2 regions of the Methylobacterium marchantiae genome follow, and region 1 is predicted to be linked to the other one. Evidence: predicted binding sites of a transcription regulator. Region 1 holds the regulator's gene; the other holds the start of a gene.
The links. Region 1 encodes LexA, which represses DNA repair genes until DNA is damaged. Its sites were predicted from a motif close to TGTTCNNNNTGTGTTCNG; they were not measured.

Region 1 (5,883 bases):
CGCCTGGGCGAGGCGGCCGAGATCGGTGATCGGAATGCCGGGCACGCCGTAGATCGTCGTGATGTCGTTGAGCTTCAGCGCGTCGATGACGAGATGGAAGCCATCGGTGAGTTCCGGCTCCGCCGCAACGTCGACGTCGATTCTCTGGGCCAAAGCGGACATCGTGTTCTCTCCCTGGTTCTTTGATGTTTTGTTCTGGTTGACGACCCGCGCGGCAGGCGGACCGATGACGCGACTCCCGCGCGGGGCGGCGACGGAGCCCCGCCGCGCAGGAGCGATATCGTGGACCGGCGGGTCGCTCCGGTCCGAAACCGTCGGCGGAGCTAGAGTGCCGCGAGCGAACCCATTCGGGGGCCGGGGACTTGTCGAGGGCCAGGGACTTGCCTGCAGGCGCTGTTCATTGACGTTTCCTCCCGATCGGTCCGCATTTTTCTTGTGGCGGATCCAAAAATTTATGATCTCTTCAAGCAAAGGTCGCTTCACGACTTGGAATGCCCGAACGAAAGCCTTCCTCCCAGAATCGGTTGGCATCTGAACTATATTGCAGATTCACCGTTCCGCCTGTATGAACCCGAATCGTCCCTGCCCTCTCGCGGGGACGGTCCGCCAGTGATCCGGCGCCTCGATCCGTGCTTGAAGTTCCATTCTCTCCCCGATTATTGGTGGCATACCAAATACCAAGTGTCAAACGGATTTGCACGATCTTGCCGATCGAGGGGAATGCTGGAAGGCGGGCGGTTAGCGAAGGGGCATCGCTCGCTGTCCCGCGATAAAGCGAATCTCGCAGGTTGCTTCTGCGATAGTGACGCAGACCGTGACGCTATTCTTGTGTTGAGACACTTCTTGCGCTCAAAGCGTTCCTTGTATTCCAAACTCGGGTTTGGCATGCTTCACACCATGTGTGCTCGACCATGTGTGCTCGACCATGCGTGCGAGTTGAAATCGTTCCAGGTGCCCAAAATGGTCAAAAACGACACGTTTCAAGTAAAGCCCATCGTTGCGACCTCGAGCTTGCGTGCACTTGCTTATGATGCGCTCAAAGAAGCGATCACCAACATGAACATCTATAACCAGCGCGAGGAAGTGCGGCTGGACGAGCGAAAACTGTCCCTGAACCTCGGGGTCAGCCGTACGCCGGTCCGCGAAGCGCTGACGGTGCTGGAGCAGGAGGGCTTCGTTCGGTTCGAGGCCCGGCGCGGCGTCTTCGTCATCAAGAAGTCGAAGAAGGAGATCGTCAGCATGATCCAGGCCTGGTCGGCCCTGGAGAGCATGGCCGCCCGCCTCGCCTGCGAGCGCGCCACCGACGAGCAGCTGCATGGCCTGCGCGAGCATTTCCCCGAATTCTACGAGGGACGCCCGTCCGACCACCTCGACGAATACTCGGAAGCCAATATCCGCTTCCACCAGAAGATCATCTCGCTCGGCCAGTGCGACGTGATCAAGGACATCACCAGCAACCTGCTGATGCATGTCCGCGGCATCCGCAACACCGCCCTCCGCCAGGGCGACCGCGCCGCCAACTCGATCAAGGAACACGTGGCGATCATCAAGGCGCTGGAAGCCCGCGACGCGGAATTGGCCGAACGCCTGGTGCGGGAACATGGTCTGGGCCTCGCCAGCCATGTGGAGAAATACGGCGATTACCTCGACTGAAGGTCGATGCGCATTTGTCCGCCACGAGGTCGAGGGCCGGAATCCGGCTCGCCGGTCTCGTCTCCGGACGGAGTGAAGGCGCCCCTACGACATTGTAGAGTTTGGAAGATTCCGCGGCTGCCCGCACTGGCGAAGGGCGGGGCCCGCCGCCATAATGGGTGACGGCCCGCGGCCGGTCGCGGCGTCGGGCCGGGAAGGTGCGGATCGGGTCATGCTCACCACTGCGTCGAATGCTCCTTCCGTCGAGGAGAAGCCTCTGGAGAAGGCGCTCGGCCACCAGATCAGGCTGCTGCGCCGGGAGCGGGATCTCTCGGTGGCCGATCTCGGGAATGCCGCCGGCATCTCCCTGGGGATGGTGTCGAAGATCGAGAACGGCGCGATCTCGCCCTCGCTCTCCTCCATCAACGCCATCGCAACGGCGCTGAATGTGCCGATCACGGCCCTGTTCTCGGCTTTCGAAGAGCGGCGGGACTGCTCCCACGTCAAGCGGGGCCAGGGCGTCGTCATCGAGCGCCGGGGCACCAAGGTCGGCCATATCTACGAGTTGCTCGGGGCCGGGATCGGCGGCGAGGTCGCCCTCGAACCCTACCTGATCACCCTCGAGACCGAGGCGGAGGCCTATACCAGCTTTCGTCACGTCGGCACCGAGTTCATCTACATGCTCACCGGCGAGATGATGTATCACCATGCGGGAGAAGACTATCATCTCCTGCCGGGCGACTCGTTGCTGTTCGATTCCAACGGCTTGCACGGTCCGGCCAGGCTGTTGCAGACGCCGATGACCTACCTCTCGATCATCGTCTACCCACGCGGCTGACGGACTGCTTCGGCGATTCGGTCGAGATCGTCTTAAATGGCGGATATGGCCCGGTTCGAGCGAGTGTTTTCGCACCTATGCCGCGTCCGCGAATCCGGCAGCCGTCTCGACGGCTGCCCGCCCGCGAGCGGAACATCGCGCCCAAGGAACAAACTCTACCATCGGGTTAACGGAACCCTTGCAGAACACTTGCGGAACGTCTACCGTGTTCGTGTTTTGTTTCGTCAGGCATTCGCCGCAGCTTGGCTTCAGTGGAAGAGTGATCTGTATGTTGACGCGTAAACAGCTGGATCTTCTCCAATTCATCCAGCAACGGATGCAGGAGAGCGGCGTGCCTCCGTCGTTCGACGAGATGAAGGACGCCCTCGACCTGAAGTCGAAATCGGGCATCCATCGCCTGATCACGGCGCTCGAGGAGCGTGGTTTCCTGCGGCGCCTTCCGAACCGTGCCAGGGCGATCGAGGTGATCCGGATGCCGGAAAGCCTCGCCGGCGCTCCCGCGCCTCGTCCCGTTTCCGCTCCCGCAGGCGAGGTTCGCCGCTTCACGCCGAGCGTCGTCGAAGGCGGGCGATCGAAGGCAATGCCGTCGGTCCGTCAACCCACCGCCCAGGCTCAGGACGAGAGCGGACGGGCCATCACCATCCCGGTCATGGGTCGCATCGCGGCCGGTACGCCGATCTCGGCGATCCAGAACCAGAGCCATTCGGTGACGCTGTCACCCGACTTCCTAGCCGGCGGCGAGCATTACGCGCTCGAAGTGCGCGGCGATTCGATGATCGAGGCGGGCATCCTCGACGGCGATCTGGTGGTCATCAAGAAGCAGGACACCGCCAATACGGGCGACATCATCGTCGCCCTCATCGACGACGAGGAGGCGACGCTGAAGCGCCTGCGCCGGCGCGGGTCGTCCATCGCCCTCGAAGCCGCGAATCCCGCCTACGAGACCAGGGTACTCGGCCCCGATCGGGTCCAGATCCAGGGACGCCTCGTCAGCCTGGTGCGCCGCTACTGATCCTGGTCCGGAGAGACGTCCGCTGACGGCTCGCCGTCCTCGGCTTCGGCATCCGGCGTCTTCGATGGTGCCGTCTGTGTCGAAGGCTTCGGCGCCGGTTCGGGCCATGCTCGGCGCCATGGCGGTCGAGATCCGGGCTCTCTCGCCGATGTCGCGACCGGACCGTCCGGCGTGAAGCGTATCGCCGTCGCCCCTCGGGCGGCGAGATAGGCCCGATCGATGACGAGGCTGGCCCGGCATCCCGGCGGCGCATCCCGGCGGGCAATGACGATCGTCGCTCGCGCGCAATCCTCGGCGAAGGCCCGCTTGTCCTTGACGAGGGCGATGGCTCGACCCGGCTCCGTCTCGATCGTGCAGCCGATCGGGTCGCAGCGGCTTCGATCCGACGCCGATACCGCGCCGGCTTTCCGCGAATCGCCGTCCGCCTTGAGCCATTGTTCGAGGACGAAATCCGGCGGCTTGCCGAGGATGGCCAGTCGCCCGTCCCGATCGCGCAGTGCGGCGCCCGTTCCCTCGCGGTCCACATAGAGATCGTAGCGCTGCGGCGTCGCCGCCAGCACCATGCCGATTCCGGCGGGGGCGAGCCCGATCCAGCGCAGATGCGAGACCGGCACGGTCAGCAGCAGGAGGGCGATGGCGAGCAGGCCGAGCGCCGTGCTGCCATAGGCCGGGACGACGAGGGTGGCGTGGCCGAACCCGCTGATCCATCCGGAGATCGTGAGCATTCCGCGCACCGCGAGCCCCATCGCCCACCAGACCGGCTGATCGAGGGCGAAAGGATAGGCGAGGATCCCGAGGACCGCCGCCGGCATCACCGCGAGGGAGACGAGCGGCAGCGTGAGGGCGTTGCCGACGATGCCGAAGGGCTGGACGGTCTGGAAATGGTAGGTGGCGAAGGGGGCTGTCGCGATCTGCGCCACCAGGGTCGTCGCCAGGGTGCCGACGACCGCGACGATCACGAAGCGGAAAGCGCGGGCGAGAAGACCGTGGCCCTCCCGCTGAGGCATCCAGCGGTTGAGCGCGGTGGCGCAGGCGATGAGGCCGGCGACGGCCCCGAAGGACATCTGGAAGCTCGGGCCGAGCAGGCCTTCCGGCTCGCGTGCGAGCGCGATCAGGGCGGCCAGCGCGAGATTGCGCATGCTCAGGGCCGGTCGATCCACGAGGATCGCGCCGAGCATCACCAGGGTCATGATCAGCGAGCGCTCTGCGGCGATGTCCCAGCCCGAGAAGACGCAATAGGCGGTGACGCCCACCATGGCGAAACCGGCGGCGATCTTCTTGATCGGCCAGGTCAGGGCGAGGCCCGGCACCAGGGCGAGGAGCGCGCGCACGAGCCAGAACACCACGCCTGCGGCGAGCACCATGTGCAGCCCCGAGATCGAGACCACGTGGTAGATCCCGGCCGCCCGCAGGATGTCGTTGGTCTCGGCGTTGATGAGGCCGCGCTTGCCGGTGACCAGGGCGGCCGCCACGGCGCCGGCCTGCCCGCCATTGGCATCGGTGATGCGCCGCGTCAGGGCGTTGCGCGCATCGTCCACCGCGGCCGCCACCGAGACGGTCCAGGGCATCGGTCTGGGCGGGGGTTTGACCTCGATCTTGCCGACGAGGGAGCCGACGGCGCCGATCCCGCGAAAGTAGGCGTCGCGGGCGAAATCGTATCCGCCGGGGCGTGCCGCCTCGGGTGGCGGCAGGAGCCGGGCGGTCGCCGAGATGAAATCGCCAGGCTTCAGCGCGAGGGCCCGCTTATAGGAGACGCGGACCCGGGTCGGACGCCGCTCCGGTGCGAGGGTACCGAAGCTCTCGACGCGGACGATCAGGCGCGCACCGACCTCGCGCTCGTCCAGGGCTTCCACGAGGCCGGTGAGCGGTGCGATCGTCGTGCGGGCGAGGACGGGCGCCGCCACGCGGTCCAGGCGCAGGATCGCGGCGGAAAAGCCGAGGAAGGATGCGGCGAGGCCGAGAACGACGGCGAGGGCGACGGGCCTCGCGCCGAGGAACGGGACGCCGGCGGAGAGCAGGGTCGCGACGAGGAGGGGCGCGACGAGGGACGGTTGGCCATCCGTCGCCGTGAAGCAGACGAGGATGCCGGCACCGAAGGCCACGGCCAGCCACGGGAACAGCCGCCTCTGCTCGACTTCGCGGACGAGGCCCCGACGCCACCACTCCTTCGCGGCATCGCCGAGCACGGAGAGCGAGCGCCGGCGGCTCCACGCGGCGGCGTTCGCACCCATCGCCCGTGCGCTGCCCTGCGCCATGCCCGGTTGCGCCCCTCCGCGGGTTCACGCTCGATCGCGGTCATGCTCGAAGCGTGAGGAATGCCGTGCGAGCGAGGGTCCGCCGCCGAGCATCGGTGCGACGGTTTTCTTAACGCCACCGCAAACGCATGCTACATGCGCGGCTC
Region 2 (5,883 bases), on a different contig from region 1:
CGTCGTGACGCACCATGCTCAGAGCTGCGGACGGTGCCATGTCGATCTCCCAATCGAACCGAATTTAGTGCGAAAACGCACAGGACTACGATCGGGTTCCGGAGCGTCGTCGTCATCCGCCCGCCATGTCCGGGCCCTAGGCTGCTTCGATCGATTCCAAGGAAGAACTTGACCATGACCGAGCCGCTGCGCACCCGCTCGCAGGCCGCGGAAGACGGCGAGGATGCCGGCTCCAACCCGAGCCGCAACGCCACGTTCGGCGACGTGGTCGCCGCCCGGTTCGACCGGCGCGACCTGCTGCGCGGCTTGCTCGGCGTCGGCGCCATCGCGGCGGTGGTGACGCCCCGCGCGCTCGCCGCCGGCCCGGCCGCGGCGGCGCAGGGACAGGCGGCACCGTTCCCGTTCAGGGAGATCGAAGCGGGGTCGGACGCGCACCATCACGTGGCGGAGGGGCACGATGCCGACATCCTGATCCGCTGGGGCGATCCGGTCCTGCCCGGCGCCCCCGCCTTCGATCCGCTGAACCAGAGCGCTGCGGCGCAGGCCCGGCAATTCGGCTACAACAACGACTTCGTCGGCTATTTCCCGATGCCCGGCGCCGCCGACCCGGCCGGGCACGGCCTGCTCGTGGTCAACCACGAATACACCAACGAGGAGCTGATGTTCCCCGGCCTCGGCCGCCAGGACATCAAGACCGTCGCCTTCAAGGGCATGAACCGCGACCTCGTCGAGATCGAGATGGCCGCCCATGGCGGCTCGGTGATCGAGGTGAAGCGTAACGACGGCAAATGGGCCGTGGTGCCGGAGTCCCGCTACGCCCGCCGCATCACCGCCGAGACGCCGATGGCGCTTTCCGGCCCGGCGGCGGGCTCCGCGCGGCTGCAGACCGGCGCCGATCCGACCGGCCGTGCGGTGAAGGGCATGATCAACAATTGCGCAGGCGGAACAACGCCCTGGGGGACGTGGCTCACCTGCGAGGAGAACATCAACTACTACTTCTCCGGCGCTCTGGCCGAGGGGTCGGCCGAGGCGGCCAACCACAAGCGCCTCGGCCTGCCCGGCAACGCCTATGCCTGGGGCCGCTTCCACGAGCGGTTCGACCTCTCCAAGGAGCCGAACGAGCCCAACCGCTTCGGCTGGGTGGTGGAGATCGACCCGTTCGATCCGGCCTCCGTCCCGACGAAGCGCACCGCCATGGGCCGGTTCAAGCACGAGGGTGCGGCCGGCATCGTCTCGAAAGGCGGGGCCTACGTCGTCTACCAGGGCGACGACGAGCGTTTCGACTACGTCTACAAATTCGTGACGGAGGCGGCCGTGAACCTCTCCGACCGGGCCGCCAACCGCGACATCCTCGATTCCGGGACGCTCCACGTCGCCCGTTTCGATGCGGACGGGCGCGGCGCCTGGATGCCGCTGGTCTTCGGCCAGGGAAAGCTGACCCCCGAACACGGGTTCGCGTCCCAGGCTGACGTGCTGGTCGAGGCAAGGCGCGCCGGCGACCTCCTCGGCGCCACCAAGATGGACCGTCCCGAGGATGTCGAGGCCAACCCGAAGACCGACAAGGTCTACGTGATGCTCACCAACAACGTGAAGCGCAAGGCCGAGGACGTGAACGCCGCCAATCCGCGGCCCGATAACCGCTTCGGCCACATCGTCGAACTCACCCCGGACGGGGGCGACCACGCGGCCCCGGGCTTCGCCTGGGAAATCCTCGTCAAATGCGGCGATCCCGCCATCGCCTCCGTGGGCGCCACCTTCTCCTCGGCGACGACGAAGGACGGCTGGTTCGGCATGCCGGACAATTGCTCGGTGGACGGGCAGGGCCGGCTCTGGGTCGCCACCGACGGGAATTCGCCGTCGAAGACCGGGCGCAACGACGGCATCTGGGCGATGGAGACGGACGGGCAGGGGCGGGGCACGGGCAAGCACTTCTTCAGGGTGCCGAACGGCGCCGAGATGTGCGGCCCCTACTTCACCCCCGACGACACCACCTTCTTCGTCGCCGTTCAGCATCCCGGCGAGGCCGACGAGGAGGATCCCAAGGCCGTGCCCGCCACGTTCGAGGCGCCCTCCACCCGCTGGCCGGATTTCAAGGACGGGATGCCGCCTCGCCCGGCCATCGTCGCGATCACCAAACGCGGGGGCGGCCGGGTCGGAAGCTGAGGTCGGCCACGCTTATCCGGACGCTTCGCGGCTCTTGCCCCTGGTCCCCGGATCACCCTCCGCTGCCGCTACGAGCGGCCGGGGAAGGGGCGGTGAATGACAATCGGGACGAGCCGGCGCCGATGAACAGGCTCAAGCCTGCCACGTCTCCCCTTTCCCGGACGCCTGCAGCGAAGCGGAAGGCGATCCAGGAGCCAGCGCAGGGAGGGCCGCGCCAGCGGCTCATGCCGAGCGAGTGGAGGCATGGTTCGCGGCGTCCTTCGCTGGCCCCAAGGTGAGCGGACCATGGTCTTGGCGGCGGCACCTCCGGTACCCCGACGACACAGCGTTAACGGAATCGGCGCAAGCTGTGCAGGAACACGGGGAGAGCGCCCGCCGGCAACGGCGCCGTCGCTTCACGTTTCCGTTTCGTTCCTGTATGGTTGGCCCATGACTCAGCGCGAGACCTCACGCCAGGCCGTTCCGGCCCCCGCCGGCGGCCGGCCGAGCGACCTGTTCGCGGGCGGTCAGGCGCCCGTGCGCGGCGCGAAGGCCTCCTCCGCCGCGCGCGCTCCCCTCGACAAGGCTTCGGTCGACAAGGCTCCGATCGATACGGCCGAAGCCGGCTACGACGCGTCGTCGATCGAGGTGCTGGAAGGCCTCGAGCCGGTCCGGCGCCGGCCGGGCATGTATATCGGCGGCACCGACGAGCGCGCCCTGCACCACCTCTTCGCCGAGGTGGTCGACAATTCCATGGACGAGGCCGTGGCCGGCCATGCCAGCTACATCGAGGTGGAGCTCGAGGCGACGGGCCACCTCGTCATCACCGACAATGGCCGCGGCATCCCGGTTGACCCGCACCCGAAATTCCCGGGCAAATCCGCCCTCGAAGTCATCATGACCACCCTGCATGCGGGCGGGAAGTTCGACTCGAAGGTCTACGAGACCTCCGGCGGCCTGCACGGCGTCGGCATCTCGGTGGTCAACGCCCTCTCGGACCACCTCGAAGTCGAGGTCGCCCGCAGCCAGGTCCTCTATCGCCAGATCTTCTCGCGCGGCCATGCGCAGGGACCCCTGGTGGAGGTCGGCCGGGTGCAGAACCGGCGCGGCACGCGGGTGCGCTTCCATCCCGATGCCGAGATCTTCGGGGCGCTGAAATTCGACCCGCGCCGTCTGTTCAAGATGGCGCGCTCCAAAGCCTACCTGTTCGGCGGCGTCGAGATCCGCTGGCGCTGCGCGCCGTCGCTGCTGGAGGGGCTGGAGGACGTGCCGGCCGAGACCGTGCACCGTTTCCCCGGCGGCCTGCGCGACTATCTCGCCCGCGATCTCGACGGCAAGGAGCTCGTCACCGACGCGGTCTTCTCGGGCAAGGTGACGAAGCCCGGCGGCCACGGCTCCCTCGAATGGGCCGTCGCCTGGATGGTGGTGGAGGACGGGGTCTCGCACTCCTACTGCAACACCATTCCCACCGCCGAGGGCGGCACCCACGAGAGCGGCCTGCGCGTCGCCCTGCTGCGGGCCCTGCGCGAGCATGCCGAGCGCGTCGGCCAGGCCAAGCGCATGACCTCCGTCACCACCGACGACGTGATGGCGACCTGCGCCTCGATGCTCTCGGTCTTCATCCGCGAGCCGGAATTCCAGGGCCAGACCAAGGACAAGCTCGCCACGGTGGAAGCCTCGCGCATCGTCGAGACGGCGATCCGCGACGCCTTCGACCATTGGCTCGCCGCCTCCCCGGCCCAGGCCAACAAGCTCCTCGACTGGGTGATCGACCGGGCCGAGGAACGCCTGCGCCGACGCCAGGAGAAGGAAGTCGCGCGCAAATCCGCGACCCGCAAGCTGCGGCTGCCGGGCAAGCTCGCAGACTGCTCCAAGGCCGGCACGGCGGGCTCGGAAATCTTCATCGTCGAGGGCGATTCCGCTGGCGGCTCGGCCAAACAGGCGCGCGACCGCGCCAGTCAGGCGATCCTGCCGTTGCGCGGCAAGATCCTCAACGTGGCCTCGGCCAGCCGGGACAAGATGGGCGCCAACCAGCTCATCTCAGACCTGACCCAGGCGCTCGGCTGCGGCACGGGCAACGGCTACAAGGGCGAGGACCTCCGCTACGAGAAGGTCATCATCATGACCGACGCGGACGTGGACGGCGCCCATATCGCCTCGCTGCTGATCACCTTCTTCTACCGGCAGATGCCCAAGCTCATCGACAAGGGCCATCTCTACCTGGCGATTCCGCCGCTCTACCGCCTCCAGCACGGCGCGAAGACGGCCTATGCCCGCGACGATGCCGACAAGGAGCGGATCATCAAGTCGGTCTTCAAGGGCGCCAAGGTCGAGATCAGCCGGTTCAAGGGGCTTGGCGAGATGATGCCGGCGCAGCTGAAGGAGACCACGATGGACCCCAAGAAGCGCACGCTCCTGCGCGTGGCGATCCTCGACGAGGCACGGGATTCCACCGGTGACGCCGTGGAGCGCCTGATGGGCAACAAGCCCGAGGCCCGCTTCGCTTTCATCTCCGAGCGCGCGGCCTTCGCCGACGAAGCGGTTCTCGACATCTGAGGGCGTGCGAAAGGGAGCTGCCCTGTCCGGAACCGGCTCCGTCCTCGCAAAAGTGGATCACCGTCGGAACCCGATCCGGCCGGCGCGGAAAATCCCGCAGCGTGCGTGGCACGGCGATCCGCGAAAGGCGGTCACAGACGCGAAAAGCCCGGCCTCGCGGCCGGGCTTTTCGTTTTGGACGATCCCGATGCCGCGCGATCCTCAAGGGACCGCGCGGCGATCAATGGACGATCCTAGTAGGTGCCGAACTTGTAGTTCAGGCCGGCGCGGACGACGGCGAACTCGTCGTCGCGGCGACCGGTGCTGACCGAGCGAACGACGTCGCCGGTCGCCGTGTTGACGACCAGAGCGCCCGTGCTGCGGTTGCCGCGATCCAGGTTCACGTACAGGCCTTCGACCTTCAGCGTCACAGCCGACGACTTGAAGAAGTTGAAGAACGAGTCGGTCGGGAGAGCGTATTCGATACCACCGCCGACGGCGTAGCCGGTGCGGAAGTCGTCGTTGCCGCGGAAGCCGCCGAAATCACGCTCGGCGCTGCCGGCGCCATAGGCGAAACCACCGGTGCCGTACACGAGGGTGCGGTCGAAGGCGTAGCCGAGACGGCCGCGGACGGTGCCGAAGTAGTCGAGGCTGGAGAGGCCGCGCGGATCGTTGATGACGAGGCCCGGAGCGGCGAGGATGCCCGAGTCACGACGCTTGGCGCCGAAATCGAGGTACTGCGCATCGGCTTCGACACCGACCACGACGCCCGAACCCGGGGTGAACTGGTAGTTGTAGCCGATCTGCGCGCCGCCGGTGAAGCCGTTCTGGTCGTTCTTGCTGAACGTGGCGGTCTGGGCGACGCCGGAATTCGTGAAGGCGCCGGGAACGACGAAGGAGCGGGTACCCTCGCTGCCGGTGTTGAAGGCGTAACCGGCGTTGATACCGAAGTAAGCGCCCGTCCACGTGAAGACCGGCACCGGAACGAAGACCGGCGGGGCAGCGCGACGGGGAAGGTCGGCGGCCGAAGCGACGGCGGTCATGCCGGCGAGAACGGTCGTGGCGAGAAGCAGTCTTTTCATTGTGTCTCTGGTCCTGATGGGCATTGAGCCAAGGGCGCTTGTAGTCCGGGTCGGGCTTGGGGTCTGTCGCATTCCTGCAACAACAACCTCCGAATACGAGGCTAGCCGTCAATGAAGGGTAAAG

Region 2: the regulator LexA is predicted to act here: its motif matches at 2,562-2,579, upstream of parE (DNA topoisomerase IV subunit B).

What each region holds. Positions count from the first base shown of each region.
Region 1 is NZ_JBHTND010000018.1:7,334-13,216, forward strand. It holds gene oxc (oxalyl-CoA decarboxylase) at 1-162, opposite strand, end outside; gene ACFQ4G_RS13890 (GntR family transcriptional regulator) at 961-1,653, shown strand; gene ACFQ4G_RS13895 (helix-turn-helix domain-containing protein) at 1,865-2,470, shown strand; gene lexA (transcriptional repressor LexA) at 2,739-3,482, shown strand; gene ACFQ4G_RS13905 (ComEC/Rec2 family competence protein) at 3,476-5,737, opposite strand.
Region 2 is NZ_JBHTND010000011.1:41,076-46,958, forward strand. It holds gene ACFQ4G_RS09940 (hypothetical protein) at 1-40, opposite strand, end outside; gene ACFQ4G_RS09945 (PhoX family protein) at 175-2,163, shown strand; gene parE (DNA topoisomerase IV subunit B) at 2,593-4,698, shown strand; gene ACFQ4G_RS09955 (outer membrane protein) at 4,932-5,759, opposite strand.